4 regions of the Streptomyces sp. NPDC058001 genome follow, and region 4 is predicted to be linked to each of the others. Evidence: riboswitches for the same ligand, from Rfam matches in the RefSeq annotation. Region 4 holds a riboswitch; each other region holds the start of a gene.

The links. Region 4 has a riboswitch for cyclic di-AMP ahead of ACFVT5_RS40350 (M23 family metallopeptidase). Riboswitches for the same ligand answer to the same signal wherever they lie in the genome.
Region 1: another riboswitch for cyclic di-AMP. It lies ahead of ACFVT5_RS19835 (M23 family metallopeptidase); the one in region 4 lies ahead of ACFVT5_RS40350 (M23 family metallopeptidase).
Region 2: another riboswitch for cyclic di-AMP. It lies ahead of ACFVT5_RS01520 (NlpC/P60 family protein); the one in region 4 lies ahead of ACFVT5_RS40350 (M23 family metallopeptidase).
Region 3: another riboswitch for cyclic di-AMP. It lies ahead of ACFVT5_RS32880 (peptidoglycan DD-metalloendopeptidase family protein); the one in region 4 lies ahead of ACFVT5_RS40350 (M23 family metallopeptidase).

The regions. Positions count from the first base shown of each region.
Region 1 is NZ_JBHVQT010000007.1:396,014-401,850, reverse strand. Features, by position in the region: gene ACFVT5_RS19845 (M16 family metallopeptidase) at 1-1,415, shown strand, start outside; gene ACFVT5_RS19840 (M16 family metallopeptidase) at 1,439-2,806, shown strand; cyclic di-AMP (ydaO/yuaA leader) riboswitch at 3,031-3,201, shown strand; gene ACFVT5_RS19835 (M23 family metallopeptidase) at 3,215-4,021, shown strand; gene ACFVT5_RS19830 (GntR family transcriptional regulator) at 4,304-4,999, shown strand; gene ACFVT5_RS19825 (HPr family phosphocarrier protein) at 5,220-5,501, opposite strand; gene ACFVT5_RS19820 (GNAT family N-acetyltransferase) at 5,719-5,837, shown strand, end outside.
Region 2 is NZ_JBHVQT010000001.1:312,834-318,670, reverse strand. Features, by position in the region: gene pcrA (DNA helicase PcrA) at 1-2,194, opposite strand, end outside; cyclic di-AMP (ydaO/yuaA leader) riboswitch at 2,409-2,583, shown strand; gene ACFVT5_RS01520 (NlpC/P60 family protein) at 2,590-3,798, shown strand; gene ACFVT5_RS01515 (hypothetical protein) at 3,810-4,421, shown strand; gene ACFVT5_RS01510 (hypothetical protein) at 4,452-4,805, opposite strand; gene ACFVT5_RS01505 (NlpC/P60 family protein) at 5,151-5,837, shown strand, end outside.
Region 3 is NZ_JBHVQT010000014.1:267,247-273,083, forward strand. Features, by position in the region: gene ACFVT5_RS32865 (STM4012 family radical SAM protein) at 1-592, shown strand, start outside; gene ACFVT5_RS32870 (STM4011 family radical SAM protein) at 589-1,548, shown strand; gene ACFVT5_RS32875 (SGNH/GDSL hydrolase family protein) at 1,498-2,289, opposite strand; gene ACFVT5_RS32880 (peptidoglycan DD-metalloendopeptidase family protein) at 2,470-3,417, opposite strand; cyclic di-AMP (ydaO/yuaA leader) riboswitch at 3,422-3,610, opposite strand; gene ACFVT5_RS32885 (alpha-galactosidase) at 3,914-5,837, opposite strand, start outside.
Region 4 is NZ_JBHVQT010000022.1:109,778-115,614, reverse strand. Features, by position in the region: gene ACFVT5_RS40355 (PrsW family glutamic-type intramembrane protease) at 1-619, shown strand, start outside; gene ACFVT5_RS40350 (M23 family metallopeptidase) at 646-1,713, opposite strand; cyclic di-AMP (ydaO/yuaA leader) riboswitch at 1,725-1,869, opposite strand; gene ACFVT5_RS40345 (PP2C family protein-serine/threonine phosphatase) at 2,129-3,340, opposite strand; tRNA gene ACFVT5_RS40340 (tRNA-Met) at 3,586-3,659, opposite strand; gene ACFVT5_RS40335 (PRC-barrel domain-containing protein) at 3,726-4,082, opposite strand; gene ACFVT5_RS40330 (MFS transporter) at 4,117-5,307, opposite strand; gene ACFVT5_RS40325 (LysR family transcriptional regulator) at 5,530-5,837, opposite strand, start outside.

The DNA of each region.
Region 1 (5,837 bases), on a different contig from region 4:
CGACCGAGCACCGCCTGGCCAACGGCCTGCGCGTGGTGCTTTCCGAGGACCACCTGACCCCGGTCGCCGCGGTCTGCCTCTGGTACGACGTCGGCTCGCGCCACGAGGTCAAGGGACGCACCGGCCTTGCTCACCTTTTCGAGCACCTGATGTTCAGGGGCTCGCGCCAGGTGCACGGCAACGGTCACTTCGAGCTGGTGCAGGGTGCCGGAGGCTCGCTGAACGGCACCACCAGCTTCGAGCGCACCAACTACTTCGAGACCATGCCCACGCACCAGCTGGAGCTCGCGCTGTGGCTGGAGGCCGACCGCATGGGCTCCTTGCTCGACGCGCTCGACCTGGAGTCCCTGGACAACCAGCGGGCCGTCGTCAAGAACGAACGCCGCCAGAGCTACGACAACGTGCCCTACGGCACCGCGTTCGAGAAGCTGACCGCGCTCTCGTTCCCGCAGGGGCATCCCTACCACCACACGCCGATCGGTTCCATGGCCGACCTGGACGCGGCGACCCTGGACGACGCGCGGGCCTTCTTCCGCACGTACTACGCGCCGGACAACGCCGTCCTGTCGGTCGTCGGGGACATCGACCCGGAGCAGACGCTCGCCTGGATCGAGAAGTACTTCGGCTCGATCCCCGTCCATGACGGCAAGCCCGCCCCGCGCGACGGCGGTCTGCCCGACATCGTCGGCGAGGAACTGCGCGAGGTCGTCGAGGAAGAGGTCCCCTCGCGCGCGTTGATGGCCGCCTACCGGCTGCCGGAGGACGGTACGCGCGCGTGCGACGCGGCCGACCTGGCGCTCACCCTCCTCGGCGGCGGCGACTCCTCGCGTATCTACAACCGCCTGGTACGCCGTGACCGTACCGCCGTGGCGGCCGGGTTCGGGCTGCTGCGCCTCGCGGGCGCGCCGTCCCTCGGCTGGCTGGACGTGAAGACCTCCGCCGACGTGGAGGTCCCCGTCATCGAGGCCGCCGTGGACGAGGAGCTGGCCCGCTTCGCCGCCGAAGGCCCGACGCCCGAGGAAATGGAGCGTGCGCAGGCCCAGTTGGAGCGCGAGTGGCTGGACCGGCTGGGCACGGTCTCCGGACGCGCGAACGAACTGTGCCGGTTCGCGGTCCTGTTCGGCGACCCGCAGCTCGCCCTGACGGCCGTCGAGCGGGTCCTGGACATCACCGTGGACGAGGTCCAGGCGGTCGCGAAGGCCCGTCTGCGCCCCGACAACCGCGCGGTGCTGGTCTACGAGCCCACAGAGGCCACCGAGTCCACAGAGGCCACAGAGGCCGCTGAGGCCACAGAGGCCACAGAGGCCGCTGAGGCCACAGAGGCCACAGAGGCCGCTGAGGCCACAGAGGCCACAGAGGCGACTGGCCAGAACGCCGGCGACACCGACCAGACCGCAGAGGAGGCGGCCAAGTGACCGAGGCCCAGCCCACCGTGACCATGGAATTCCACCCCCAGCCGCAGGCCGGCGAGGCCAAGCCGTGGGCCTTCCCGGCCCCCACGCGCGGGACCCTCGGCAACGGCCTGACGGTCCTGCGCTGCGACCGCCCCGGCCAGCAGGTCATCGCCGTCGAGGTGCTGCTCGACAGCCCGCTGGACGCCGAGCCGAGCGGGCTCGACGGCGTCGGTACGATCATGGCGCGGGCCTTCTCCGAGGGCACCGACAAGCACTCGGCCGAGGACTTCGCCGCCGAGCTGGAGCGCTGCGGCGCGACGCTCGACGCGCACGCCGACCACCCGGGCGTACGCCTGTCCCTCGAAGTCCCCGTCTCCCGACTGCCGAAGGCACTCGGGCTGCTCGCGGACGCCCTGCGCGCGCCCGCGTTCGCCGACAGCGAGGTCGAGCGGCTCGTCCGCAACCGCCTGGACGAGATCCCGCACGAGACCGCCAACCCGGCCCGGCGGGCCGCGAAGGAACTCTCCAAGGAACTGTTCCCGGCGGCCTTGCGCATGTCGCGTCCGCGCCAGGGCACCGAGGAGACCGTCGCCGCGATCGACTCGGCCGCCGTCCGCGCCTTCTACGAGAAGCACGTACGCCCCGCGACAGCCACCGCGGTGGTCGTGGGCGACCTCGCGGGCACCGATGTGGACGCGGTTCTCGCGGACACCCTCGGCGCCTGGACGGGCGGCACCGCGCAGCCGCGTCCCATGCCGCCGGTGACCGCCGACGACACCGGCCGTGTGATCATCGTGGACCGGCCCGGCGCCGTGCAGACGCAGCTCCTCATCGGGCGCGTCGGCGCGGACCGGCACGACCGCGTATGGCCCGCGCAGGTCCTCGGTACGTACTGCCTGGGCGGCACCCTCACCTCGCGCCTGGACCGCGTCCTGCGCGAGGAGAAGGGCTACACCTACGGCGTGCGCGCGTTCAGCCAGGTGCTGCGTTCCGCGGCGGACGGCACGGGCGCGGCGATGCTCGCCATCTCCGGCTCCGTGGACACGCCGTCCACCGGCCCCGCGCTCGACGACCTGTGGAAGGTGCTGCGCACCCTCGCCGACGAGGGGCTCACGGACGCGGAGCGGGATGTCGCCGTGCAGAACCTGGTGGGCGTCGCGCCGCTCAAGTACGAGATGGCGGCGTCCGTCGCGGGCACGCTGGCCGACCAGGTCGAGCAGCACCTCCCGGACGACTTCCAGGCGGAGTTGTACCACCGGCTCGCCGCGACGGGCACCGTGGAAGCGACGGCGGCCGTCGTCAACGCGTTCCCGGTGGACCGGCTCGTGACCGTGCTGGTGGGGGACGCGTCCGAGATCGAGGAGCCCGTCAAGGCCCTCGGTATCGGCGAAGTCACCGTCGTCCACGGCTGATCGGCGTACCGCGCGCGTGAGGACCCTGATGACTCCCGAGGCGACTCCCGAGCCACCGGGGTCCTCGGGGTCCTCGGGGTCCTCATATGTCCGAAATGGCAAGGACGTTGGTGTCTGACCTGTGGCATGCGCTACAAAAGCGGTGATCCGTTTGTTGATTGGCAGATGTCCCCTTTAGCGTCGGTCCGGCTGTTCGTCGGGCAGTACGCCACGGCCGTGGCACCGGACAGTCATCGCCGAGTCCCCGTACGGCGCGAGCCAGGGGAGCCGGGGACCCACACCATGTCCCCCGGGGTGAATCGGACGCCCGGCGCGCGCACGCGCGCAGGGGGCCCGTAGGAGACCTTCCTGCTCCGAACCCGTCAGCTAACCCGGTAGGCGAGAAGGAAGGAAAGGATCAGCCACTTCATGGCGTTCACTCGCGCCACCGGCACTCGCCGTGCCACCGGGAAGCACCGCCGTCCCAGCCGTCTCACCCGCACCACCGTGAGCGTGGCCGGCGTCGCCGCCCTCACCACCACCGGCGTCATCGGGAGCCTCGCCGCCCCCGCACTCGCCGCCGACGACTCCCTTCCCGCTGACACCGGCCTCACCCAGGCCGTCGCCATCGGCACCTCGCTCGCCGAGAAGATCGACGAGCAGGCCGCGGCCCAGCGTCAGGCGGCCGACGAGGCCGCCGCCAAGCGTCAGGCGGAGGCCGAGGCGAAGAAGACAGCCGCCGAGGAGAAGCGCAAGGCCGAGGCGAAGGCCAAGAAGGAACGCGAGGCCAAGCAGCGCGCCGCGCGTGAGGCCGAGCGCAAGCGACTGACCGCCTATGTGACCCCGATCGCCGGTTCGTACGTGTCGACCGGCTACCAGTCGGGCGGCTCCGTCTGGTCGTCCGGCAGCCACACCGGCGTCGACTTCCACGCCGCCTCCGGCACCCCCGTACGCGCGGTCGGCTCCGGCACGGTCGTCGAAGCGGGCTGGGGCGGCGCCTACGGCAACAACATCGTCATCCGGATGCACGACGGCACGTACACCCAGTACGGCCACCTGTCGTCCGTCGGCGTCTCCGTCGGGCAGACCGTGACACCGGGCCAACAGATAGCCCTCTCGGGCGCCACCGGCAACGTCACCGGACCGCACCTGCACTTCGAAGCCCGTACGAGCCCGGAGTACGGCTCCGACCTCGACCCGGTCGCGTACCTCCGGGCACACGGCGTCAGCCTCTGAAGCCGGCTTCTGGAGCCCGCCTCCGAAGCCCCTGAGCGAACCTGCGAAGTCTCCGGCGCGGATCTGACGCGAGCCCCCCGGCGCAGACCTGACCGGTGACCGCCACAGAACGTCCCGAAAGCCCCGGCCCATGCCGGGGCTTTCGGCGTTCCGCACCCCCGCTTGTCCAAAAAATATCCCCGGGATCCGGTCCACCGTCGGAAATTCAGGCACCCTGCAATAGAGTCGCAGAACAGGTGTCGATCGACCGCGTTTCGCGGGGATTAAGGCGGAGGTCCGGTCATGCGCATTCCCGCGCACTCGGTATGCACGGCCATCCGGGACGACATCGTCAGCGGCGCGCACGCGCGGGGCAGCCGGCTCACCGAAGAAGTGCTCGCGCGCCGCTACGGAGTCTCGCGGGTCCCCGTACGCGAGGCGCTGCGGACCCTGGAGGCCGAGGGTTTCGTCGTCACCCGGCGGCACGCGGGCGCCTGTGTCGCGGAGCCCACCGAGCAGGAGGCGGCCGACCTCCTGGACATCCGGGTGCTCCTCGAACCGCTCGGCGCGGCGCGTGCGGCACAGCGCCGCACGGAGGCCCATCTCAAGGTGTTGCGCGGCCTGGTGAGGCTCGGTCAGGAGCGGGCCAGGAGCGGGACCAGCGAGGATCTGCGCTCGCTCAGCGGCTGGTTCCACGAGACGCTGGCCCAGGCGTCCGGCAGCCAGGGCCTCACCGCGCTGCTCACCCAGCTCAGGCACAAGATCGCCTGGATGTACACCGTCGAGCCCTCGGCGCACCCCGCCGACGCGTGGTCGGAGCACGGCGCGATCGTCGATGCGGTGGCCCGGGGCGACGGCGAGCGGGCGCGGGCACTGATGACCGTGCACACGGAGCGCTCGGTCCCGTCACACCGGTGGCGATTCCCGGGACGTACCGCACTCGGCGACCGCGTGAGGACCTCGCAACATGCCGTAAACACGGCAAGCGCCTGCCAGTAACAAAGGGGCCGTATACAAAGAGAGGGAAATTCGAGGAGGCGGCTTTGTGCTGCCCTTATTTCCATATTCCCGTATCCCGTATTTCGCGGGTGCACGATATTTCGCGGCCCCGAAGTTGGGGGTCGCGCGCTTACGTGGCGGCAAAGAAAAGTGGTGGTGTCCGCCGAAGCGACGCACACCACCACCCGAATTGACGCACACCCACCCGAATCACGGGACCTCAGACGGTCTCGGGAAGCTCCTCAAGACCCTCGGAGACCAGCTTCGCGAGCCGGTCGAGCGCGGCGTCCGCGCCATCGGCTTCGGAGGACAGGACGATCTCCTCGCCGCCCTGGGCACCCAGACCCAGGACCGCGAGCATGGAGCCGGCGTTGACCGGGTCGCCGCCGGTCTTGGCGATCGTCATGGGGACGCCGGCGGCCGTGGCCGCGCGGACGAAGATAGAGGCGGGGCGGGCGTGAAGGCCCTCCGCCCAGCCGACGTTGACGCGGCGCTCAGCCATGTGATGCTGCCCTTCAGATGTCTCATGGTTGTCTAGACCAGTGTCCCATACCGCCGGACGTGACCCGTTCCGACCCGGGCAGAACCCGGACGCCACCGGGACCGCACCAGGATGCCACCGGGACCGCACCCGGCCGCCGACCGCACCGAACGGCAGCCCTCGCGATCCCCTCAGCCTGCCCCGCACCTTCCGGTGCCGCGACCCGTACGCTGGCCCCATGCGGAACCCGGACGACCGGCATACGTACCCCTCGCACTGGGAGGCGGACGTGGTGCTGCGTGACGGCGGCACCGCGCGGATCAGGCCCATCACCGTTGATGACGCCGACCGGCTGGT
Region 2 (5,837 bases), on a different contig from region 4:
TGTACGAGGGCTGGCCCCAGGCGCTGCGCAGCGCGGAACGGGTGAGGTAGAGCCGTTCACGGGCGCGGGTGATGCCGACGTACGCGAGGCGGCGTTCCTCTTCCAGTTCCTTGGTCTGGCCGAGGGCACGCATGTGCGGGAAGACGCCGTCCTCCATGCCGGTGAGGAAGACCACCGGGAATTCGAGGCCCTTGGCGGTGTGCAGGGTCATCAGGGTGATGACCCCGGAGCCGTCGTCCTCGTCGGGGATCTGGTCCGAGTCCGCTACAAGCGCGACCCGTTCGAGGAAGTCGGAGAGCGTGCCCGCGATACCGGCGGCTGCCGCTCCCTCGGCCTCCCCGCGCTCCTGCTCGAACTCCAGTGCCACGGCGGCGAGTTCCTGAAGGTTTTCGATGCGGGTCTCGTCCTGCGGGTCGGTCGAGGACTGCAACTCGGCCAGATACCCGGTGCGTTCGAGTACGGCCTCCAGGACCGTCGCAGGACCGGCGCCGGACTCCACGATGGTGCGCAGGTCCTCCATGAGGGTGTTGAACCGCTGCACGGCGTTGGTGGAGCGGGCCGCCATGCCGTACGCCTCGTCCACGCGGCGCAGTGCCTGCGGGAAGCTGATCTTCTCGCGCTGCGCGAGGGCGTCGATCATCGCCTCGGCGCGCTCGCCGATGCCCCGCTTGGGCACGTTGAGGATACGGCGCAGCGGAACGGAGTCCTCCGGGTTGGCCAGGACACGCAGATACGCGAGGACGTCCCGGACCTCCTTGCGCTCGTAGAACCGGACGCCGCCGACGACCTTGTACGGAAGGCCGACCCGGATGAAGATCTCCTCGAAGACACGGGACTGGGCGTTGGTGCGGTAGAAGACGGCGACGTCGCCCGCCTTCGCCTCGCTCGCGTCCGTGAGCCGGTCGATCTCGTCGGCGACGAACTGTGCCTCGTCGTGCTCGGTGTCGGCGACATAGCCGGTGATCTGGGCGCCCGCGCCGGCGTTGGTCCAGAGGTTCTTGGGGCGACGGCCCTCATTGCGCTCGATGACGGCGTTGGCCGCGCTGAGGATCGTCTGCGTGGAGCGGTAGTTCTGCTCCAGGAGGATCGTGGTCGCGTCCGGGTAGTCCTCCTCGAACTGGAGGATGTTGCGGATGGTGGCGCCACGGAACGCATAGATGGACTGGTCCGCGTCACCGACGACGCACAGCTCGGCGGGCGGCAGGTCGTCCGGGCCCGGCGGTACATCCACCGGGTGCGCGGCGGTGCCGACCAGTTCGCGTACGAGCGAGTACTGGGCGTGGTTCGTGTCCTGGTACTCATCGACCAGGACGTGCCGGAAGCGGCGGCGGTAGTGCTCGGCGACGTCCGGGAAGGCGCGCAGCAGATTGACCGTCGTCATGATCAGGTCGTCGAAGTCGAGGGCGTTGGCCTCGCGGAGCCGGGACTGGTACATCGCGTACGCCTGCGCGACGGTCTTCTCGAAGCCGTCGCTGGCCTGACCGGCGAAGTCCTCTTCGTCGATCAGCTCGTTCTTCAGGTTGGAGATCTTCGCGCTGAACGACTTCGGCGGATAGCGCTTGGGGTCCAGGTCGAGATCGCGGCAGACCAGGGCCATCAGGCGCTTGGAGTCCGCCGCGTCATAGATCGAGAACGACGAGGTGAACCCGAGCTTCTTGGATTCGCGGCGCAGTATCCGTACACACGCGCTGTGGAAGGTCATCACCCACATCGCGTTGGCGCGCGGTCCCACCAGGTGCTCGACGCGCTCCTTCATCTCGCCGGCGGCCTTGTTCGTGAAGGTGATCGCGAGGATCTGGCCCGGGTGGACCCCGCGCTCGGCGAGCAGATGCGCGATGCGGTGCGTGAGGACCCGGGTCTTGCCGGAGCCGGCGCCGGCCACGATGAGCAGCGGTGAACCGGCGTGGGTTACGGCGGCCCTCTGCTGTTCGTTCAGCCCGTCGAGCAGCGCCGCCGGGTCCAGGACGGGGCGCGGGGCGCCGTCCCGGTAGTACGCGTCCCGGGGCGGCGGTGTGTCGAACTTCCCGCCGAACAGATCGTCCGGAATCTCCTCCGGGGCCTGGTGCTCGGGGTCCTCATGGGCCCCCGGGTCCTCATGGGGCGCCAGGTCGTCGGAGCGGGGCGGGTGGTCCTCATGGGCGGCGCGGGGCGCCTTGAGGTTCGCCAGGAAGCTGTCGTCAAAGAGGCTGCTCATCGCCTCCCGAGTCTAGGCCGCCCCACCGACAACCGGTCCCGGTTCCCCCTCCTTGGGCCCCGAACCATAAACGGAGCGAATCCGTCCGCTCACCCAGTGAGAAAGTCACGAAAATGTATCGGGCATATCGCACATCAACCTTCACAGGCTTCACAGGAGTTGGCTAGCGTGCCGGGCAGGCGACCCGACCCCCGCCGGCGAACGACGCCGGGACGGGTGGCCTCCGCTCAATCCGGTGCGCCGCGAGGCAGCCGGAGCCGGGGACCCACTCAGTACCTGGGGTGAATCGGTCCCGTACCCGTGACAGGCGTACGGAGCCGTAGGGCAGCCTTCCGAACCACCCGCCCGAACCCGACAGCTAACCCGGTAGGCGGTCCACGGAAGGAGCGCGTCCGTTGGCGTCGCACCGCAGAGAACGGCAGCCGGGCACACGTGTCGCCGGGCTCCGTACATCCCCCGCCCTCGGGATCACGACGGCGGCCCTGACCTCCGTCGCCCTCCTGTCGCAGAGCGCGCAGGCCGCGCCCGTGAACGACAAGCCGAGCCTCGAAGAGGTCCAGCGCAAGGTGGACGACCTCTACCACGAGGCCGGCGTGGCCACCGAGAAGTACAACGGGGCCAAGGAGCGCACCACCCAGCAGAAGAGGAAGGTCGACGGCCTGCTCGACCAGGTGGCGCGCGGCACCGAGAAACTGAACGAGGCACGGCGGGCCATGGGGTCCTTCGCCGCCGCGCAGTACCGCACCGGCGCGGTCTCGGACACGGCGACCCTGCTGCTCGCGGACAATCCGCAGGACTACTTCGACCAGCGCCAACTGTCGTCACGGCTCACCGAGCGGCAGAAGGAGGTCGTCGACGAGTACCAGACGCAGCAGGTCGCGACGGCCAAGAAGCGGGAGCAGGCGGCGAAGAGCCTGACGAAGCTGACGACCTCGCAGACGGCGCTGCGCAGCAGCAAGCAGGATGTGCAGACGAAGCTGGGCGAGGCGCGTGATCTGCTGTCGAAGCTGACCGCCGAGGAGAAGGCGCGGCTGGCGGCGATCGAGAAGAAGAAGCAGGAGGAGGCGCGCCGCAAGGCGGAGGAACTGGCGCGGAAGCAGGCGGCGGAGGAGAAGAAGCGGCAGGAGGCGGCGGCGCAGGACTCTTCGTCGGGTACGGGGTCCGGCACGGGCACCGGCTCCGGCTCCGGTTCTGGCACTGGCTCTGGCTCTGGCACTGGCTCTGGCTCTGGCTCCGGCACATCGGCGGGTGCGTCCACGCAGACCGCCAAGGTGATCGCCTTCGCCGAGGCCCAGTTGGGCAAGCCGTATGTGTGGGGGGCCACGGGGCCCGGTTCGTACGACTGCTCGGGTCTCACGCAGGCCGCGTGGAAGGCGGCCGGTGTGACACTGCCGCGGACCACCTGGGACCAGGTGAAGGTGGGTACGACGGTGTCGACGGCCGACGCCCGCCCCGGTGACCTGGTCTTCTTCTACGACGACATCAGCCATGTCGGCATCTACACGGGCGACGGCAAGATGATCCACGCCCCGAAGCCGGGTGCGAACGTACGCGTCGAGTCGATCTACTACATGCCCATCCACAGCGTGGTGCGCCCGGCGTAACGGCCCCTCTCATGGGCACCGATATCGACGGCGCGATCGAGATCCGTACGGCGCGCGGGCGGTGGGAGGTCGCGAACGACCTGGCCGACTTCGGTCTCGGCCGGGACCACGACGCGTGGGACTGCCTCTTCGGGGTCAGCGGGGCGTGGGGCGTGGACCGGCCGCTCTTCCCCTACCGGGGTCTACCCGACGACGTCTCGGCCCCGGTACGGGAGACCGGTACCGGCGACTGGACGCACAGCCATACCTACGCCACCTGGGCCGAGGTCGCCGCCGTCGACTGGGACGCGCCGCTCGCCGACGCGCCCGCCTGGTCCTGGGTGGGCGCCTGGCGACCCGGGCGGGACGGGACGTTGGTCCTGGACGAGGTCGTGGCGGTGACGCCCGAGCTGTCCGAGGCGGCGGCGGACATCTTCGGCGGGTCGGTGCTTCCGGCGCCGCCGGAGTGGCCCGCGGGTGGCGAGGTACGGCGGGACGGCGCGGTGTACCGGCCGGTGGTCCTCACGGCACGGATGCTCGCGCCACCGGACGGGGGCCGCTGGGGGCCGGTGTGGACGGCGATGCGGGGGCTTGCCGCCGGGCACGGGGACGAACGGGTACGGCTGGTGGCCTGGTTCGGCTGACGCGCCCGGTTCGGCTGAGGCCCTCGGGACTCAGGTCCAGAGGACCGCGATGAAGATGTTCGCCGTCGTCAGGCCGCCCACGGTGGCGAACAGGCCCTTGTCGACGGTCTCTTCGTCACGCTTCACGTAGACGAGGCCCAGGATCACGATCAGCAGGGCGAGCTTCACGCCGATCTTGATGTTGTTGACGGTGTTGTCGTCGGCCTGGTTGAGACCGACCAGGGCGACGCCGGTGACCAGCATGGTCAGGGCGCCGTGCAGCATCGCGGGGCTGAACCGGGCGGTGCCGGAGCCCATGGCCTTCATCTGGGTGAGAAATCCACCCAGAAGGGAGGCTATGCCGATGATGTGAAGACCGACGAAGAGATGGATGACTACGTCCATACCCCGGACCTTAGCCCGGCCCCTTCCCCGTGCCGGCGCCCGGGGTCCCGTCGGAGCACACCTCTTCAGGGGAGCCGTCGCAGTCACGGTCCTCCAGGAACTCCAAGACCCGACGAACGAAGGGGTAGCAAAGAGACCCGCTGTGCGTGCGGGGAACGTGGGGATCGGTCGGAGTGGGGAGCGAAGAGGGCCCCCGTGGGTTACGGGTGGTCCCATGTGATCGCCCTGGGGTGAGTGGGCGGGCAGTTTCTTGCATGGGGGCACCAACCCGTCGCCTTGCCGCATAGCGTCCTGCGTCAGGTGACCGGCACCCGCCGGTACCGGATCAGGAAAGGACGTGACTCCGTGGCCGCGCATCGGAGACCCCGGCAGCGTTCCCTCGGTGGGCGCACCGTCCGCGGCGCCGCGACGCTCGCCCTCGCCGGCGCCGCCACGGCAACCGCCTTCGACGGCACCGGCCACGCCGAACCCGGACTCACCCCGGCCCAGGTGAAGGCCAAGGTCGACAAGCTGTACCACGAGGCCGAGGTCGCCACCGAGAAGTACAACGGCGCCAAGGAGAGGGCGGACGCGGCCGGAAAGGCGTACGCCGCGTTGCAGGACGAGGCCGCCCGCAGGACGGAGAAGCTCAACACGGCACGCGACGCGCTGGGTTCGGTCGCCAAGGACCAGTACCGCACCGGCGGCCTCGACCCCTCCGTGCAACTCGCGCTCTCCGCCGACCCGGACCAGTACCTGGAGGGCGCGGCACTCGCCGAACGCATCGGCGACCGCCAGGCGCACGCCGTCACCGGTGTCCGCCAGGACCTCGCCGAGATCGAACGGCTACGCGCCAGGGCCGCCGACGAACGCACCCACCTCGCCGAACGTCAGGCCCAACTCCGGGCCCACAAGAAGACCGTCACCGGCAAGCTCGCCGACGCCAAGCGGCTCCTCGATCAACTCACCGCCGACCAGCGCACCCGTGTCATCGACACAGCGGACAGCACTCCCCGCGCCTCCCGGTCCAGCGAGCGCGGCGCCTCCGCCCCC
Region 3 (5,837 bases), on a different contig from region 4:
GCGGACGCCGCTCGGGGACCGCGCGTGGGACGAGCAGCGGCTGCGGCTGTACCGGCAGGGCCGCGACCATCTCCGCGCGCGGGGCTACGAGCAGGTGTCGATGCGGATGTTCCGCCGCGCGGACGCTCCCCCGCAGGGCCCCGAAGACTACGCGTGCCAGACGGACGGCATGATCGGCCTGGGCTGCGGCGCCCGTTCGTACACGTCGACGCTGCACTACTCCTTCGACTACGCCGTGCACGCGCGCGAGGTCCGCTCGATCATCGACGCCTACACGGCCACGGAGGACTTCGCCCACGCGGCGCACGGGCGACGCGTGGACGCGGACGAGGCGCGGCGGCGCCATCTCCTCCAGTCGCTGCTCCAGGCGGACGGGCTGGACCGGGCCGAGTACCGGGAGCGGTTCGGGGGCGATCCGGAGCGCGACTTCGCGGCCGAGTGCGCGCGGTTCACCGCGCGCGGGTGGCTCGACGGCACGGCGGACGACCGGCTGCGGCTGTCGCCCGAGGGCCTCGCCCACTCCGACGCGCTGGGCCCGGAGTTGTTCTCGCCCGCCGTGCGCGCCGCGATGGCCGCGTACGAGGTGCGATGAGCGCCGGGGTGAGCGAGGCGGGCGGGGTGAGCGAGGTGGGCGGCACGGATCTCACGGTGCTGTACCGGGGCCCGCTGGCGTCCTGCGACTACGACTGTCCGTACTGCCCGTTCGCCAAGCGGCGTGACAGTACGGACCAGTTGCGGGCCGATCGAGCCGCGCTCGCCCGGTTCTCGCGGTGGGCCGGGCAGCGGGTGGACGGCCGGCTGTCCGTGCTGTTCACGCCCTGGGGCGAGGGCCTGGTCCGGTCCTGGTACCGGCGCGCCCTGGTCGAGCTGTCGCACCTGCCGCATATCGACCGGGTCGCGATCCAGACGAATCTGAGCTGCCGTACGGACTGGCTGGCGGAGGCCGACCTGGACACGGTCGCCCTGTGGTGCACCTACCACCCGGGGCAGACACCGTACGACCGGTTCCTCGCGAAGTGCGGTGAACTGGCCGACCGGGGCGTGCGGTTCAGCGTCGGCGTCGTCGGCCTTCCGGAGCATCTGGAGCACGCCCGGCGGCTGCGCGCGGCGCTGCCCGCGCACGTGTACCTGTGGATCAACGCGGCCGAAGGCCACACGTACACCGACGCGGAGGCCGAGCGGTGGACGACGCTCGACCCGCTGTTCCCGTACAGCCGCCACCCGCACCGCAGCGCGGGCCTGCCGTGTCGTACCGGCTCGTCGGTGATCTCCGTGGACGGCGAGGGCACCGTGCGGCGCTGCCACTTCGTCCCGGCCGAACTGGGGAACCTGTACGACGGTTCGTACCGCGCGGCGCTCGGCCCGCGCCCCTGTCCCCGTACGGCGTGCGACTGCCACATCGGGTACGTCCATCTGGAGACCCTGCCGCTGTACGACGTGTTCGCCGGGGGCGTCCTGGAACGCGTACCGGCGAACACGGTCGTGCCGCCGGGCGGTTCAGAGGGGCAGCAGGTCCGGACGCTTGGCCTCCATGTGGTCACCCGATGACTCGCCTCGCAGCCGCCGCCCGATCCACGGCACCAGATACTCACGGGCCCAGTGGATGTCGTCGCGCCGTACTTCGAGGGTGCCGCGCGGCGGTAGCGGCGGCCACGGCTGGTCGGGGTCGGCGGGCACGTCGACGCCGAGGACCTGTCCGGCGCGCAGCGCGACCCGGGTGTGCCCCTCGGGCGAGAGATGCAGCCGGTCGTCGTCCCAGGCCCGCCGGTCCTGCACGGTCCGCAGCGACCAGAGGTCGAGCACCGGACAGCCGTAGCGGTCGGCGACCGCGCGGACATGTCCGTTGTACGTGGCGATCTTCCCGCGCAAATGCTTGAGCAGGGGCACACCGCGGGTGTCGAAGCCGGTGGTCACCACGACGGTGCCGACGGCGTTCGCGAGGTCGGCGACGGCGCTTTCGAACCGCTCGGCGACCTCGTCGGGGTCGGTGCCCGGCCGGATGATGTCGTTGCCGCCCGCGGCGAAGGTCACGAGGTCGGGCGCCAGCTTCTTGGCGCGCGGTACCTGGTCCGCGACGATCTGGTCGAGGAGCTTTCCGCGGACGGCGAGATTGGCGTACCGGAAGGTGTGTTCGGGGAGTCGGTCGTCGAGAAGGACGGCGAGCCGGTCGGCCCACCCCACGAAGCCTCCGTCGGGCCCGGGGTCCCCGACCCCCTCGGTGAAGCTGTCGCCGACCGCTGCGTAGGACCTGATCGCGTCTCTGATGAAGGTTGTCGACTCTGCTGCCACAACGCCCCATCTTTCACCGGCGCGAGTGAGCTACGCCACCGTAATAAAGCCATCCCAGGGGTTGACGAAGCGTGAGAAAGACCACCGGTCAAGATTCGGCCAACCCGGAATACGCGGAAGGGTCGCATCCGCCGATGCGACCCTTCCGTGAATCCGACCGATCGAGTGGATCGAGTTCGGTCAGACGCTGACTCCGTGCGCCCGCAGATACGCCAGCGGGTCCACGTCGGATCCGTAGTCGGGCGAGGTGCGGATCTCGAAGTGCAGGTGCGGTCCGGTGACATTGCCGGTCGCGCCCGAGAGTCCGAGCTGCTGGCCGCCGGTCACGGTCTGCCCGGCCGAGACGGACAGCTGGGAGAGGTGGGCGTACTGCGAGTACTGGCCGTCGCTGTGCTGGACGACGACCTGGTTGCCGTACGCGCCGCCCCAGCCCGCCGAGACGACGGTGCCCGGACCGACGGACTTGATGGTGGTGCCGGTCGGGACGACGAAGTCGACACCGGTGTGGTAGCCGCTGGACCACATGCTGCCGGACTGGTGGTACGGCGTACCGACGGCGCCGCCGTCGACGGGCAGCGTGTACCCCGAGGCATTGCTGTCGGCGGCGTTGGTGGTCGCGCCCTGGTCGGCCGGGGCCGCGGTGTCGGCGGACGACGAGGAAGGCGCCGGCTCGGTGGACGGCGCCGCGGTGTCGTCCGACGAGGAGGACGAGGACGACGGGTCGGCCGGAGCGTCCGCGGCCTTGCCACCGATGGTCAGCTTCAGACCGGGGTGAATCAGGCTCGGGTTGTCGCCCACGGCCTCCCGGTTGTCCTCGTAGAGCTTGTGCCAGCCGCCGCTGACGCTCTGCTCCTGCGCGATCTTCGAGAGATAGTCGCCGGACTTCACGGCGTACGTCCTGACCGTGGCCGTCTTGGCGGACTTCGCCGCTTCGGCCTTCTTGACGGCGGCCTGGTCGAGGGCGACGGACTTCTCGGCGGCCACGGGTGCGGCCTGCCCGGGAGCCGCGTGGGCGCCGGTGGCGCCGATCAACGGCAGTGCGAGCGCGGCGCCACCGGTGCCGGCGACGGCGATTCCACGGGTGAGGCGCTGGGCCTTGGGACGACGGTGCTTACCCTTCGCGGGCATGACGAATTCCTCTCCGGCGCCTACGAGGTGAGCTGTCGGGTTCGGGCTGGAGATGCCCGGTCGCGCTTTCACGCGACTTCACCCCGAGCCGCTCCGGTCTCCCGATAGGGGTTCCGGATTCGGCGTACTACCTGTGGATCCCCCGCTCCTGCCAATTTCGGGTGGGTGTCCGGATTCCGGGCGGCGGCAGGATTAGGCGTCCGTCCGGATGGAGCTGGACGCTAAGCGAGCAGGAATGCCGCAGACAAGCAGAGAATTCGCAAACGCATTCCGCTTCTTGATCCTTGGTGAATTTCCCGGTCACCCTGCGTCGATGAAGGACCTTCCGGAGTACCGCAATTCCCTTGGAGCGCACGGAACATGGCCCGAGCATGATCGCCACCCACCGTCACGGATATGATCCTGCTCACTGACGCCGCCGCCATAGCGCCTTATTCCGGTTATTTCAGGGCTAGTTGGACCAGTGGCCCAGAATCCCATCAAACGCGCAATTCGGTCAGATGCGGCGTAGCCGGATGACTGTCGCGTCCAGATCGCCGCGTAGTCCGGTGCGCAGCCCGTGGTGCAGCAGGACCGCGCCTCGGTGCACGGTCCCGGTCTCCCGGCACTCGTAGGAGGCCAAGGCGTCCAGGCCGCTCAGTCGCACCGGGGCCGTCGCTTCCCCGTACTGCTGGGCCGGCAGCCAGGCGAGCACGACGACATCGTCACCGAGCACGTACTGGATCGCGCTCGGCCCGCCGGTCACCCCCTCCGGGGCCCGCAGCCGGTAGAGGTCTCCGCGCTGGACCACCGGCCTGATCTCCTTGTAGAGATCCACCCAGGTCCGCGCCTCGGCCAGTTCCTCACCGCTCCACTCCGTGAGGTCACCGCCGAGGCCGAGCACTCCGGCCATGGCGCTGACGAACCGGAAGCGGAGCGAGCTGACCCGGTCGTTGAGCTGCGTGTTCGGGCTGTCCGTGACCCAGGCCGCCATCACCCGTGCCGGATGCAGCTGGCTGAAGCCGTGCTGGATCGCGAGCCGGTCCAACGGGTCGGTGTTGTCCGAGGTCCACACCTGGTCGGTGCGCGCCATGATCCCCAGGTCGACCCGTGCGCCGCCGCCGGAGCAGGACTCGAAGGCGACACCGGGATGGGCATCGCGCAGCCGGTCCAACAGGGCGTACAGGGCGCGTACATGGGCGTTCCAGAGCTTCTGCGGGTAGGGCTCGCCCGGCCAGCCCGCGTCGGTGAAACAGCGGTTGAAGTCCCATTTCACATAGTCGATCGGGGCACTGTTCAGCAGCGCGTCGAGCCGCTCCCAGAGATACGCCTGGACGTCCTCACGGGCGAGATTGAGGATGAGCTGATTGCGGAATTCCGTCCTGGTACGTCCCGGAAAGTGCTGCACCCAGTCGGGGTGCGCCCGGTACAGCTCCGAGTCGGGGTTCACCATCTCGGGCTCGACCCAGATCCCGAACCGCATGCCCAGCGTGTGCACGTCGTCGGCGAGCGGCTTCAGCCCGGACGGGAAGCGGTCGGGGTTGGGGGTCCAGTCGCCGAGCCCGGCCCGGTCGCTGGTGCGGGACCCGAACCAGCCGTCGTCGACCACGAACAGCTCCACGCCCACCTCGGCGGCCCGCCGGGCGAGGGCGCGCTGCTGCTCCTCGGAGATACCGAAGCCGGTGGCCTCCCAGGAGTTGTAGAGCACCGGACGGTCCCGGTCCGCTTCCGGCACGACGTACGCGCGCTGGTAGGCGTGCCAGGCGCGGCTCGCGCCGCCGAATCCGCCGCCGCTCCACAGCCCGGCGAAGACAGGTGTGGTGAGCGTGGCGCCGGGCGCGAGCAGGTCCTGTCCCGCGTCGTCGTGTCCGGTGCCGCCGGTGATCTGGACGGCGCCGTCGGGCAACTCGTGCACGGCGATCCGCCAGGACCCGGACCAGGCGAGTGCGCAGCCGTAGACCTCGCCCCGCTCCTCGGTCGCCTCGCCGTCGGCGTCGAGCGCGACCCAGGGCAGATGCTGATGCCCGGTGTGCCCGCGCCGACTGCCGATGACCCGCTCCCCGTACGTCAGCTCGGAGCGCGTAAGCCGGGACTCGGCGGCCCACCGCCCGTGCAACTGCGAGAGCCGCCAGCGGTCGCGCCGGGGCAGGGTCCAGGTCGCGGAGTCGGCGCGCAGCACCTCCAGGGCGGGCGCGTCGGCGGGGCCTTCGTGGGCCAGGACGGCGGAACGCTCGACCACGTCGCCGCGCATGCCGTACCGGAGCGTGAGCAGCAGCCCGACCACCTCGTCACGGAACCGCACCTCCAGCAGGTCGCCTTCGACGGACGCGTCCCGGTAGCGCCATTCGGTGCCGCGGATCTGGTCGGTGCCGTGGGGCTGCTCGGTACGGAGGGACAGGGCGGGGCGTACGAAGCGGGGGCCGCCCTCGACGGGGTACTCC
Region 4 (5,837 bases):
CACGCACGCGCTGTGGAACGGCTCCTCGACCCTCGGCGACTTCGGCTTCCTCGCGGTCTACGGGGTGTTCATGGTGCCCGCGTTCGGGCTGCTGACCTGGCTGGTGATCTGGACCCGCCAGCGGGAACTGCGCACGGTCCGCGCCGAACTGCCCGCGTACGCGGCGGCGGGCTGGCTGACCCCGGCGGAGCCCTTCGCGCTCGGCTCGATGCGCGCCCGCCGCCTCGCCCGCGCGTACGCGACCCGCACCCAGGGCAAGGCAGCGGCGCGCGCGGTCGCGGAGTACGAGGCGTACGCGACCTCGCTGGCGTTCCTGCGGCACCGGGCCCTGCGCGGGCGCGCGGGTGCCGACTTCGCCGTACGGGAACGGGAACTCCTGGGCGCCCTCTGGTCACGGCGGGACGCGGCGCGGCCGGCGCTGACCCACGCGGCGCAGACCACGGCACCGCGCGTACCGCTGTGGGCCCTACCGCAGCAGTGGCAGGGTCCACAGAGGTACGGGCCTCACCCACCGCCGCACGAGCCGTACGGGCAGGCCGCGCAGCCGTACGCGACCCCGCAGCCACACCCGTACGGGAACCCGCACCCGTACCCCGGCTACAACCCGTACCAAACCTAGGCCGCCGGGGCCGTCATCAGGGACCGTCAGGGGTTGAGGCCCTTGCTCCGCAGCCACGCCATCGGGTCGATCCCGGTGCTGCTGCCGCCCGGGTGGACCTCCAGGTGGAGATGCGCCCCGGTGACATTGCCGGTGGCGCCCACCCGGCCGATGACCTCGCCCGTGGTGACCTTCTGGCCGACGCTGACGCTGATGGACGACTGGTGGCAGAACCACACCTCGGTGCCGTCGTCGAGCGTGAGGATCGTGCGGTAGCCGTACGAGCCGGACCAGCCCGCCTCCGTGACGGTCCCGCCGTGCACCGCCTTGATCGGGGTGCCGGTGGGGGCCGCGAAGTCGAGTCCGGTGTGCTGGCCGGACGACCAGAGCGAACCGGATTCGCCGAAGGTCGAGGTGATCGTGTACGCGGAGGTGGGGAGGGCGAAGGTCTTCGCGAGCTTGGCCAGGCGCTCCTTCTCCGCCTTGGCCTTGGCCTCGGCCTCCGCCTTCTTCTTCGCGGCGGCGGCCTCGGCCTTCGCCTTGTCCTGCTCGGCGGCAGCGTCCGCGGCTGCCTTCTTGGCGGCGGCCTCCTCGGCGGCGACCCGCTCGGCGGTGTCGGCTTGGTCCTGCTGCTGCTCGGCCTGCTCCATGATCCGTGCGCGCAGTGCCTCGCCCGCGTCGGTGGTGCCCTGCTGGGCTTCGGTCGTGGTGATGCCCGCGCCGGTGAGGGGCGCCGCCACGGTCTGCGCCGGGGCGGAGTCGTCCGCGATGAGAGCGCCCACGCCCGGCAGGGACTTGGCGTCCGGGAGCGAGTCGGTGACCGCCGACAGGTCCGGCATGGCGATATGGACGGGCGGCTTGCCGCCCTGCGCGGTGGCGATGCCGCCCGCGCCGACGGCGGCGATCACGCCGACGCCGAGCACCGTGGAGCTGCGCGCGAGTCCGCCGCGCTGCTTGGCGACGCGGTGCCTGCCGCGTACGGGTCGTATGGACTCCTCAGTGGGATTCCATTGCCCCCGCTCCTCCTCCGCGACGGGCGGGCCGAACGCGGTGCCGAAAGGGTCGAAGACCTTCGGGAGAGGTGAGGTTTCGGGGGCAGGCGGGTTGGACGCCACTGAGGCGCACTCCTTTCCTTCCTTCTCGCCTACCGGGTTAGCTGACGGGTTCGGAGCAGGAAGGTCTCCTACCGGCGTCCTTCGCGAGAAAGGACGCCCGATTCACCCCAAGTAGTGGTTCCCCGGTTCCCTTGCGGGATTCGGCGCGTGCGCACGGAGCCGCCTCTTGTGACGGCTGGGACGACCGCGCTGCGTTATCGAACGTTAATAGACGGCGGGGCCGGATTCCAAGCGGTTCCTGTTGATCGTTAAGGGCCTTGGCCTGGACTTAACGGGACACGGCGGGCCGGAACCGGGCGAGTTGACGGCACATCGAGAGGTTTCCTGACGTCACCGTCAGCTGATAGTTCGTCACTTGTTATGCGGAGGGCTGCCGTTCGATCACCCTTGGTGATATGGAGCCCGTCAGGGTCCGTCAGGGTCTCCGCAGGGCGATGAGGGCCATGTCGTCCGTGCTGCCGCCGCCCGTGTGTTCCCGTACCTCGCGGGCGACGGTGGTCAGCAGGGAGCCGGGCCCCGGGAAGGTGCGGCCCCGCAGCCGCTCGGCGGGATCGTAGAAGATCCCTTCCCCGTCGCGCGCCTCGGACAGTCCGTCGGTGTAGATGAGCAGCGTCGCGCCGTACGGGAAGTGCGCCTCGTCGGCCCGGTCGGGCCAGCTACCGAGGTCGGTCATGCCGAGGGGCAGCGCGGGCTGGGCCGGCGAGAGCACGCGCAGCCCTCCGTCGGCGTGCAGCAGCAGGGGCTCGGGGTGGCCCCGGTTGACGATCCGCACGATGTCCTCGCCGTGCGGGATCTCCGCGAGCAGGACCGTGGTGAAGCCCTCGAAGTCGTCGATACCGCGCCGCCGGGTCCCCTCGCGCTCCAGGGCGCGTTCCAGGCGCTGCGCCACGGCCTCCAGGCTGCCCTCCTGTTCGGCGGCCTCGCGGAACGCGCCGATGACCACGGCGACGGCCGCGACCGCGCCCATCCCCTTGCCCCGTACGTCGCCGACTATCACGCGGACCCCGTGCGGGGTGTCCTGGACCGCGTACAGGTCTCCCCCGATGAAGGCGTCGGCCTGCGCCGCCTCGTACCGCGCGGCGACGTCGAATCCGCCGATCCGCTCGGCCGGTACGGGCAGCACGGCGCGCTGTGCGGCCTCGGCGATCTCGCGGGCGCTGGCGAGCTGGGCGTCGCTGCGGCGTACGAGGGTGTTGATGAGGAGGGCGAGCACGGCGACGGTGACGATCGTGACGATCTCCGTGAAGCCCTCGACATGGGTCACATTGCCGCGGAACGAGCGGAGGCCCAGCACGGCGAGGGAGGCGAGGGTGCCGGCGATGACGGTGGCGCCGAGGCCGTAGAAGGGGGCGGCGGCGAGGGGGGCCGCGGCGAACAGCGGGGCGGCCGTGAACTGCGGCGGGGTCAGCGCGTCGAACAGCAGTCCGCCGGCGATGAGGAGCCAGGGCAGGGAGCGTACGAAGCCGCGGGCGGGCGTCGCGCGGCGGTGTCGGGCGGGGCCCCGCTGCTCCTTGGCGGGGTCGGCCGGGGGGTCGAAGGTGCCGGGGACGAAGTCGCCGGACGGCCGGGGCGGCACGGGGGGAGCCTCGGGGCGGGCGCGGGGGACGGATTCCGTACCGCGCTCCATGCCGCGCTCCGTGCCGGGCTCGGGTTCGGCGGGGTCACGGCCTCCCTGCTCACCGTTGTGTCCGCCTGGCTGCGCCACCGGTCATCTCCCGCCGCCTCCGCCGTACCGCTGTCACGCCCGTCATCGCACCCCACCAGATTTCCCGTAGCCGGGGCGGGGGGCGAGCCGGTACGGGCCGACCGGGTGAGGGGGCCGGACAACGCCGAAGGCCCGGAAGCTGACGCCTCCGGGCCTTCGACCTTGAGTAGCGGGGACAGGATTTGAACCTGCGACCTCTGGGTTATGAGCCCAGCGAGCTACCGAGCTGCTCCACCCCGCGTCGGTAAACACAACTATACGCCATGCGAGCGACCACCCACGCCACCCACGGTCAGGGGCGGCCGGGTCAGCGGCGGGCGAGTTGCCGTTCGCCTGCCGCGCCAGGGGTGTAGGGCATGCCGTAGTGCTGGAAGATCGGTTGCTCCTGGTCGGCGGGGAGGACGTCGTCGGTGCCCATGGAGGGGCTGTCCTTCACCAGGGACCGGTCGTAGTTGACCTTGACGTAGCCGGGTCCGACGGTCGCCGCGTTCAGCGGTACGAAGACCAGGCGGTAGCGGGTCGGAAGCCCGGTACGGACGGTGGCCATGGCCGGTTCGTCGGTACGGGTGTCCACGTACACCCCTTCGAGGGTGCCGATCTTGTGTCCGTCGCGGTCGTCGACGGCGTAACCGCGCCACTCTCGGATGTCGCTCACCTCGATCATCGCGGATCCCTTCGCGAGGCCCCTACCGGTTTTCTCAGTGTGCCTCCGCCCGCCCCGCCGAGCTACCGGACATCCACCGCGTCCGCCGCTCGGTCAGCCAGTACAGGAAGGCGAGGACCGGCAGGGCGGCGCCCAGGAGGGTGACGGCGGTCCAGCCGGCCGCGTGGTACGCCATCGAGCCGAATTCGGAGCCGAGGGCGCCGCCGATGAAGAAGGTGGCGATGAAGGCGCTGTTCAGCCGGGCGCGGGCGCCGGCGTCGAGTTCGTAGATGGTGTGCTGGCCCAGGATCAGCGTGGTCTGCACGGCCATGTCGAGGAGGATCGCGGCGAGCCCGATCAGCACGATGTTGTGCTGCCCGAAGCCCGCGAGCGCGAACGCCACCGCCGCGACCACGAAGGCGACACCCGTCACGGGACGCACCAGGCCGCGGTCGGCCCAGCGGCCCGCGAACGGCGCGATGGCCGCGCCCCCCGCGCCGACCAGCGCGAAGAGGCCGACGCCGATGGCGGAGTAGTGGAATCCGGGACCCGTGAGGACGTACGAGATCGTCGTCCAGAAGGCGCTGAACGCGCCGAACATGGCCGCCTGGTACAGCCCACGGCGCAGCAGCACGGGGTGAGTGCGGGCGAGGCGGACCGTGGAGCGCAGCACCTGGGCGTACGGCACGTCGGTCGTCGGCTCCTGCCGGGGCAGGGCAAGGCGCAGCGCCACGGCGAGGAGCGCCATCAGGACCGCCGAGCCGAGGAACACCACACGCCAGCCGGCCACGTCGGAGACCAGGCTGCTGACCGTGCGGGAGAGCAGGATGCCGGTGAGCAGGCCGCTCATCACCCGGCCGACGATGCGGCCCCGGATCTCGTCGGGGGCGAGGCTCGCGGCGAAGGGCACCAGGATCTGGGCGACGACGGAGGTGGCTCCGGCGACGAGCGCGGCGATCAGCAGCATCGGGAAGCTGGTCGCGACACCGGCCACGGCGAGGGCGACGGTGGTGATCACCAGCAGCACGGTGACCAGGTGCCGTTTCTCGAAGCGGTCGCCGAGCGGGACCAGGAAGAGCATGCCGACCACGTAGCCGACCTGGGTGAGCGTGATCAGTCCGCCGGCCGCCGTCGTACTGAGGTGGAAGACGTCGCGCAGCTCGGACAGCAGGGGCTGGGCGTAGTAGAGGTTCGCGACGGTCATGCCGCAGGCGACGGCGAGCAGGGCGACCAGCCACCCGGGTATGCCACCGGTGGGCGCATCGGCGGGAGTCTCCGTGGGGGTCTCGGCACGGGTCTCGGCACGGGTCTCGCCGCGGGTGGGGACGTGGGGTGAGGGTTGCTGATCCATGTTCCGTTCAGCGCCTGTACGACTCCCTCGCTTCCCCTGTCGGCGCGATAGTTCGAGATAGTGGTTATCTCAGACTGAGATGGCCGCCCTCCTGAGATGACCGCCTGCCTGGTGCCCTCAGCTCATATGGCCGAGCAGCGCCGCCACCGCGGGCGGCGGGTCCCCGTGCGGCCGGACCACCATGACCGTCCAGCGCGGCGCGTGCCGTTCGAAGCGGTACGTCCGCAGGTCGGGGAAGCGGGCGGCGACGGAGACGGGCATGACGCAGCCGCCGAGGTCGTTCCGGACGAGTTCGGACGCGGCGACGATGTCGTTGACCTCGAACGTGGTCTCGCGCTCGACGGACGCGGCGCGGAACGCCTGGTCGGCGGCGAGCCGGATGGCCCAGCCGGGCGTGAAGTCGACCAGGGGCAGCCGGGCGGCTT